2 regions of the Trinickia sp. NRRL B-1857 genome follow, and region 2 is predicted to be linked to the other one. Evidence: predicted binding sites of a transcription regulator. Region 2 holds the regulator's gene; the other holds the start of a gene.
The links. Region 2 encodes FNR, which switches genes on or off when oxygen is low (the NO sensors DNR and NnrR bind a similar motif). Its sites were predicted from a motif close to TTGATNNNNATCAA; they were not measured.
Positions count from the first base shown of each region.

Region 1: the regulator FNR is predicted to act here: its motif matches at 2,284-2,297, upstream of nirK (copper-containing nitrite reductase).

Region 1 is NZ_JBFLUK010000001.1:2,975,606-2,980,010, reverse strand. Features, by position in the region: gene AB1286_RS13250 (Nramp family divalent metal transporter) at 1-580, shown strand, start outside; gene nirK (copper-containing nitrite reductase) at 598-2,109, opposite strand; gene AB1286_RS13240 (DNA topoisomerase IB) at 2,454-3,761, opposite strand; gene AB1286_RS13235 (MFS transporter) at 3,855-4,405, opposite strand, start outside.
Region 2 is NZ_JBFLUK010000001.1:326,460-330,864, forward strand. Features, by position in the region: gene AB1286_RS01525 (Acg family FMN-binding oxidoreductase) at 1-376, opposite strand, end outside; gene AB1286_RS01530 (zinc-dependent alcohol dehydrogenase family protein) at 605-1,594, shown strand; gene fnr (fumarate/nitrate reduction transcriptional regulator Fnr) at 1,619-2,395, opposite strand; gene AB1286_RS01540 (universal stress protein) at 2,679-3,161, shown strand; gene AB1286_RS01545 (universal stress protein) at 3,319-3,801, opposite strand; gene AB1286_RS01550 (acetate/propionate family kinase) at 3,877-4,405, opposite strand, start outside.

The DNA of each region.
Region 1 (4,405 bases), 2.6 Mb from region 2:
GCCGGCGATCGACGATACCGGGCGCCGTAAGCTGCTGCGCTTTTCCAATCGCGAGGTCGTCGTCGCGCTGTCGGTCGCGGGCCTCGTCAACGTGGCGATGGTCATCATGGCGAGCGGCGCTTTTCACGCCGGCCATGCCGACGTCGCCGAAATCGAAACGGCCTATCGCAGCCTGACGCCGCTGCTCGGCGCGGGCGCGGCAGCCGTGTTCCTCGTGTCGCTGCTGGCCTCGGGTATTTCCAGCTCGGTCGTCGGCACGATGGCCGGACAAATGGTCATGCAAGGCTTCGTCGGTTTTCGCATCCCCGTCGGCGCGCGCCGGTTGCTGACGATGGTGCCGGCCTTCATCGTCGTGGCGCTCGGCGTGAATGCGACCGACGCGTTGCTCTATAGCCAAGTCGCACTGAGCTTCGCCCTGCCCGTGCCGATGATCGCGCTCGTGATCGTCACGAGCCGGCGCGAGATCATGGGCGCCTTCGCCAACAGCCGGCGCGTCACGGTCGCCGCCGCGGCGGCGACGCTCGTGATCCTCGCCCTGAACGTCGTGCTCGTATTGCAGAGCCTGGGGCTCATGCACTGACGCGCCGTATGCTTCGGCTATTGCGCCGATCCGACGTGGTACACCGTCGGATCGGCGTTGCCGCGAACGTCCAACACGCCCACGAGCCCTTTTCCGGCGCGCGTCAGCGCATGATCGACGAGCATGTACTTGCCCGGGTATTGCATCTTCATCTCGACGATCGCGGCGGCCCCCGGCGGCACGAGCGTCGTTTGCACGTCGTGCATCACGCCGCTCAGCGAACCGTCCTCATAGACCGTATCGAATACCCCGCCGATGATATGGAACGACGATATCTTGTTGGGCCCGCCCACGCCGAAGTAGATGCGCACGGTTTGCCCCACGTCGGCAGTCAACTCGTGCGTCTTCGTCAATGAGCCCACGGCGCCGTTGAACACGTAATACTCGGGTTGCTCGGCAGACAGTTTCGCCATATCGACTTGCTGGTGAACGTGCGCACCGAACGGTTGGCTCGTGTACATCTCGCCTTGCATCACGTAGTACTCCTTATCGACCTTCGGCAGGCCGCCCGCCGGCTCGATCAAGATCATGCCGTACATGCCCGCGGCGATGTGCTCGGGCACGAGCGGCGTCGCGCAGTGATAGACGAACAGGCCCGGATGCAACGCCTTGAACGTGAAGGTCTTTTGTTGGCCCGGCGCGACCTGCGTGTCGGCGCCGCCGCCCATCCCGCCGGTTACGGCGTGCAAGTCGATCGAATGCGTCATCTTGCTCGTGGCGGCGTTCGAAAGCGTCAGCTCGATCGTATCGCCCACGCGCGCGCGCAACATCGGTCCCGGCACTTTTTTATCGAAAGTCCAGTACGTAAAGCTCGTGCCGTTGTCGAGCTTGCCTGTCACTTCGTCGGTTTCGATCCGGTACTTGATCGTCTCCGGCGCCCGAGCGCCGACCGGCGGCGGCACCGCAGCGGGATCGCCCGCGACGCTGACCGCATTCGGGTCGGCCGGCAACGCAGCGGCTGCCGGCGCTTGCACCGTTGGCATCGGCATCGCATGGCCGTCCATACCGCCTGCGGCCGCTGCCGGTTCGACCCCGCCCACACCGCCGATGTCATGGTGCGCGGCAACGGGCGACGCGCTCGTACCGGTTACGATCAGCTTGCCTTCCATGCCCGCTTCGCGATGACCCGGTACGCTGCAAAAATAGTTGAACTCGCCCGCACGTGATGCGACGAAGCGTAGCGTCGTCCCACCGGTCGCACCGCTGAAGCGTTTCGATTCGACTTTCAAATCCGGGAACGTAATGTCATGTTCCGCGCCTTCGCTGCTGACAATCGAAATCTCCACCGTATCGCCCAATTGAACTTTGAGATCGGGATCGGTATTCCCATGTTCGTCTTCATAGACGAGCTTGCCGTCCGCAATATTCGTCTTCAATACGAAGTGGCGAACGTGACCGGTGGCCGCGGCTGTTTGAACCGCGTGCGCCGATGCGGCGGATGAATTGGCGGCAAAGCCGACGCTGGTACCGCCCGCCGCCAGTAGCGCGACGGCGAGATAAATCGGGGCGGTGATACGGAACTTGCACATGCTGTGCTCCATAGCCGAATTGAGTTTTCCGCGGCTAAATCGATTTGGATTCCTAACTAAATTGCGTATTGCCTTAACGGCAAGGAATGCGAACCCATCGCACGCGCCGCGTTCAATGCATTGCGATGTTTATGTATACGCAATGGATCGTACAGGGCGCCTCGATTAATTAAATTGACAGTTATCAAGCAAAAAAACAGATCAAATTCGACTCTGATCGGACCGCATTCGCAAGCTGCCATTTCCGGTAGCCGCGAATCGATATGGGCGCGACTGCTCGATCGGCGGCGACGGCCGCGCACGTTGATGCCCCGGCTATCGACAACCTCTTTACCTAATTCGGGTCAGGCGTTGCGGGACGCGGGCCGTACCTTTACACCGTGCGGTTTTGCCACACGCCTCGATTTCGCCAGCAAGCGCACGAGACGAGTGTCTTCGCGAGGCACCTCGGGCATATCGGGCGATCGAGCGGTCGCGCGCGATTTTCCGTTCGCATTTTTGTGCGTGCGCTCCGCTTGTTTCGCCACGGCTTCGCTGCGCTTGGCCTCGCGTTTGACCCGCCTCGCTTCGCGCGCAAGCAGCGTTGCGAAAGCCGCCTCGTCGGCTTTCAATCCCCGGCGAGATCCGCCCTTCGGTAAATCGCCTAGCGCGCCGGCTTCGAATGCCTCGACGACGACCGGATGGATGTAGCAGCGACGGCATACGGCAGGCGTATTGCGCAGCGTCGATGCAACGCTTTTCACGGTTTGCAGTAGATGCTTGCGCCCCTCGGCGGCGCTGCGCGGCTCGACCCGTCTAAGCGCTGCCAAAGCGAACACGCTGCCCGCCCACGTCCGATAGTCCTTGGCCGTGAAATCGGCGCCGCTGGCCTCGCGCAAGTATTCGTTGATGTCCGAGGAGCCCACGGGACGGTGTTCGCCTTCGTCGTCGACATATTGAAAGAGTTCGCGTCCCGGCAAATCCATGCACTGGCGCACGATGCGGGCGATCCGCGGATCGTCGACGTCGACATCGTGTTCGATCCCGCTCTTGCCGCGAAAGCGAAAACGCAGATGCGTCCCCCGCACCGCCGCGTGCCGCTTGCGCAGCGTCGTGAGCCCGAACGAGCCGTTCTCGCGTGCGTACTCGGCACTACCGACGCGCACGAGCGTGAGATCGAGCAAGCGGACGACCGTTGCCGCGACTTTTTCCCATGGCATGCCCGGCGCGCGTAGATCCCGCGCGACGCGCGCACGGATCTTCGGTAGCGCGTTGCCGAATTCGGCCATCCGCTCGTACTTCGTCGCATCGCGTATCTCGCGCCAACGGACGTGATAGCGGTACTGCTTGCGGCGGCGCGCGTCTCGGCCGGTGGCCTGCAAATGGCCTAGCGGATCGGGGCAGATCCATACGTCGGAATAGGCCGGCGGAACCGCGAGCGCGCGGATGCGAGCTAGGTCGTCGTCGTCGCTGATGCGCCGGCCGCTCGGATCGAAGTAGACGAACCGCCCTCGTACCAACTTGCGTGTGATGCCGGGCCGGCGGTCGTCGACATAGCGAAGGTCCTTGGGCAAATCGATAGGGATTGCCCGCGGCTGCGGCTGGGCGCCCGATTCGGCGTCCGCGCCCGCCTTGCCCGGTTGCGCACGCTTCGCTCGACGAGGAGTAGACATAGGAGAAACGGACACAAGCCGCGACGATGCAGTTCGCTGCAACGATGCAAGCGCTGTGCCACGACGCCTGAGATTCAAGCCTGCGCGCTCGCGTCAGCCGTAAGAGGAATCGGCACGCGGGCGCACATCGCGGCGCGTCGCGATGCCGTTCGCGCGCCACCATACGAGCGCCGCGGCGAGCGCCACAACTGCGGCCGCGCATAGAACGATCCGCATGGCAGCAACGAACGGCATGCCCGAACCGATTACCGAACCGAATACGGCCACCCCAAGCGCGGAGCCCGACTGCCGCGCCGAATTGAGCACCCCGGCCGCCACGCCGGCATGCCGCTCGTCGACTGTCGCGAGCGCGGGCGCCGTCGCGGCGGGCGTCACGTAGCCGGCGGCAAGGCCGATGGCTACAAGCGGCACGACGGCCGTCCATGCCGGCGCCCCCAACAGCAGGACAAGGAGCGCGAGCGCGCCGGCCGCATAGAGCCCGAACGCAATGCACATCGAGGCACGCGAGCCTTTGAAGCGCGACAGTCGATTGGACAACACGCCGCCGATGGCCACCATCGTCGTCATCGGCAACAAAGCCAAGCCCGTCGCGAGCGGCGAGTACGCGCGTACGCGTTGGTAGTACAAGCTCGCGACGAACAGCA
Region 2 (4,405 bases):
CGAGCCCCGTGTCGACATGTCCGCCCGGTACGAGCCGCAGGCTTGCCAACATGTCCGGGTCGGCCGGCGACGGAAACAGCGTGATGGCATAGGCGAGCCCGAAGCGGCTCAAGGCGACGCGAAGATTGAGCAGCGCGGCGCCGCAACTGATGACGAGCTCCCGGTCGTACGGATCGGCCACGGGCAGTGCGCGAAGGCGATCGGCGTTCAACGTGACCGTATCGCCGTCGACGATGAAGCGCCACGGCTGGGTGTTATGGCTCGACGGTGCGAGTACCGCGTATCGCAGCGCGAACCGCAGCTTCTCGGCCGGGGTGGCATCGGCCGCCAGTGCGCTCGCATCGACGGACCAAGCGTCTTGAATGTGTGTATCCATCGCAAAGCCTCCTAGAGGAATGCATGTGGTGAGTACTGGCCTCATGGCCGTCGTCGTTGCCGCGACGTTGGCGGCGCACCGCACCCGTCATGAACGATGGTGACGCGTGCGCACGGCGATCGCTTTGCTCTGCATCAAGACAAACCAGACGAATTGCGCTGAAATGAACGGCGAACGAGGCGGGTGAAACACTTCAGGCAACCGTCGGTTTCCGAGGGAGGCAGCGAAATGCGAGCAATGGTCTTCGATGGACGTAGTCCCGTGTTGCAACTGCGCGATCTGCCCGAGCCGCGGCCACGGCCGGGGCAAGTTCTGATCGACGTGCGCGCCTGCGGCGTTTGCCGTACCGACCTGCACGTCGTGGACGGCGAATTGACGCACCCGAAGACGCCGCTCGTGCCGGGGCACGAGGTGGTCGGGATCGTGGCGGGGCTCGGCGAAGGGGTGACGCAGTTCGCTTTGGGCGAACGCGTCGGCGTACCTTGGCTCGCGCATTCGTGCGGCCATTGTCCGTTTTGCGCGCGCGGCAAGGAAAATCTCTGCGATGCACCGGGCTTCACCGGCTATACGATCGACGGCGGCTACGCCGAGCGAACGGTCGCCGACAGCCGATATTGCTTTCGCCTGCCGGCGCGTTATTCGGACATCGAGGCCGCGCCGCTGCTCTGTGCGGGGTTGATCGGATATCGAACGCTGTCGATGGCGGGCGATGCCGAGCGCATCGGCATTTACGGATTCGGCGCCGCGGCGCACATCGTGGCGCAGGTAGCGCGTCATCAGGGCCGCGAGGTCTATGCGTTCACGCGCCGGGGCGATACCGCGGCGCAGGCGCTCGCGCTCAAGTTAGGCGCGAATTGGGCCGGCGCGAGCGACGAGGCCGCGCCTCGCCCGCTCGATGCGGCGCTGATCTTCGCGCCGGTCGGCGCGCTCGTGCCCACGGCGTTGCGCGCCGTGGTCAAGGGTGGGGTGGTGGTCTGCGGCGGGATATATATGAGCGATATCCCGTCGTTCCCTTACGACATGCTCTGGGGCGAGCGCCGTATCGTCTCGGTGGCGAATCTCACGCGCGACGACGGTCACGCATTCATGCGGCTCGCCGATACGATCGCGCTCGACATCGCGACCACGGTCTACCCGCTGGCCGAAGCGAATCGGGCGTTGGCCGACCTGAGAGAAGGACGACTCGCAGGCGCGGCAGTGCTCGCCGTGAGCAACTGATACCATCGCAAGGGCGGGCGGAGATCATACGCGCCCCAACTCGTCGAGATTGACGATACGGATTTGCTTGCCGTGCGATTGCACGAGTCCGTCGCGCTGGAATTTGGAAAACATGCGGCTCACCGTCTCGAGTTTCATACCGAGGAAGTTGCCCATTTCCTCGCGCGTCATCCGGAGATTGAATTCGGCCGCCGAATACCCGCGCGCTTTCATGCGGCTCGACATGTTCAGGAGGAACGCGGCAACGCGTTGCTCGGCGCTCATCGTGCCGAGCAGCATCATGAGCGACGATTCGCGGACGATTTCGCCGCTCATCATGCGCAGAACCTGCTGTTGAAGACGTTTGGACTCGGCGCACATCGACTCGAGCAGCGCGTAGGGAATGATGCATACGCTGCTGTCTTCGATGGCGATGGCGTCGCTGCTATGGTGTTCGGTGCACACGCCGTCGAGCCCAAGGACTTCGCCCGCCAAATGAAAGCCCGTCACCTGCTCGCGGCCGTCGCGATGCATGACGACGGTCTTGAACGATCCGGAGCGGATCGCGTAGATGCTTTGGAAGGTATCGTTTGCGCGATACAGCGCGTCGCCGCGCTTGATGATGCGCGTTGCGCTGACGATCGAATCGAAGCGCGTCAGCTCCTGTGCGCTCAGCGTCTGCGGCATGCACGCGGAGCGCATCGAGCAGCTCGCGCAATGCTGCGCGGTGCGGCGTTCGACTCCCTTGGGGGGCGCGCAAGCCGAGGCGGATTCTCTTGGCGCCGTCGCGACATCGGCGGCGAAGGTTGCTTCGTTGAACATACGACCTCCTCAAAAGGGCGGCGCGAGCGCAAAGCAGCGCGAGAAGTCCATCTCTTGATTGGCAGTATCGGAGGTCGGGCGCTATAAAGAAATCGGCGGCGTATGAAACTGCGGTAAGTGTTGTGGAAGCTTTGTAAGGGTTGTCCTACATCAACGCGTGGTAAATGTAATAAGCCCGACGAATGGACCGTTGATCGCCGTCAAGTCCGATGTTCCGTAGCGGACGCAGACTGTATGCCGTAAGCATAAAAACCATGGGCGATAGGCCCAGGAGGAATAACTTATGTACAAACGGATCCTGGCTGCCGTGGACGGCAGTCGTGGCGCGCGTCTCGCCCTCGATGAAGCCATCAAGATCTCCAAGGCGTCGGGTGCGGAAATCGTCGCCGTGTTCGTGGTCGAACACGCACCGCAGCTTGTCGACGTCGGTGCGGTTTATATGCCCGAGCAAGGCGCCGATACGGTGCAAGTCGATGCGGCGACCGCGGCGCTCGACGAAGCGCGCGAGTTGTTGCGCGAGCATGGCGTGAGCGGCGTCGCGCGCGCGCTCGACGCCTACGGCGACGGTATCGCCCAGGTGCTCGCACGCGCGGCGGACGAGTGCGAAGCGGACCTCATCGTCATGGGCACGCACGGCCGGCAGGGCATGCGTCGCGTGCTGCTCGGCAGCGTGGCCGAGGCGCTGCTACGCAAAGCGCATATACCCGTATTGCTCGTAAGGCATACGCCCGATAAGCAGGCCGACGAGCAAGCCGATACCCTCTAATCGTTGCGCGATAGGGCCGAGTGCCATCAAACCGGACTCGGCTCGAGACGAAATCCGCATGGCAACGATAACGAAACTGCGCCGGCCGATCGTGAGATGGGCCGGCGCAGTTCGTTTAAGTTTAGGTGCGGGCGCTTCGCATCGAATCGTGCGAAGTTTATCGAGCCGGTGCGGGAGCGACTTCTGCCGTGGCGTCGTGCGCCGGAACCAATAGCACAGGGCGCGACGAGATGCGTAGGAAGCGCTCGGCCACGCTACCGAGTATGAGACGGCGAAATCCGCGGCGGCCATGCGTTCCCATGACGACGAGATCGGCGCCCGTTTCGACGGCGACACGCAAGATGCTGTGCGCGATATCGTCTCCGAGTGCGCTTGTTTCGACGACTTTGGGGGTGCCGGTCACGCCTTCGCGTTCCATCTTCGCGAGGGCCTCCTTGTTCACGCGCGAGCCTTCCTCGAACAACGCGTCGCGCACGATCGACGGATCGTAGCCGGGTGCGTCGGCGCCGACGAGCGGCACGTCGACAACGTAAAGCGGGAACACTTCCGCGTTGAATTCACGTGCCAGGCGCAGGGCCGAATCGAATGCGCGCGCGGACGTTTCACTGCCGTCGATCGGCGCGAGAATGCGTTTATACATGTCGGTGCCTCGTCGTTTAATAAGAAGTAACGCCTTTATGATCGGCGGCAACGCACTGGCGTGTGCTGATCCAAATCAAGCGAGCCGCGTGCGCTCGCCCACGAGCGACCAGGCCGCGCGCGCGGCGATCCAAGCTTCGTTCGTCGGCTCGACGACGACCTTGACGCGGCTGGTCGGGCGCGAGATGACGTGCGCATTCGCGCGATTGGCCTCATCGTCGAGTTCGATCCCGAAGAGTCCGAGCGCGCCGCATATGCGCGCCCGAATCGGGGCGCTATGCTCGCCGATGCCGGCCGTGAAGACGAGCATGTCCAAGCCGCCGAGGGCGGCAGCGAGCGCGCCTGTCTCACGCACGATGCGATGGACATATAGGGCAAGCGCTTCTTTGGCGCGTTCGTTTTCGTGTTCTTGCGCGAGCAGTACACGCGGATCGCCCGATAAGCCGGATACGCCCTGCAATCCGGAGTGATGGTAGAGCAACGTGCCGAGTTCCTCGTGCGACAGGCCGCACACCTCGATTAGATGGAGCACGACGCCGGGATCGATCGATCCGCAGCGCGTGCTCATCATCAAGCCGTCGAGCGCGGAGAAGCCCATTGTCGTC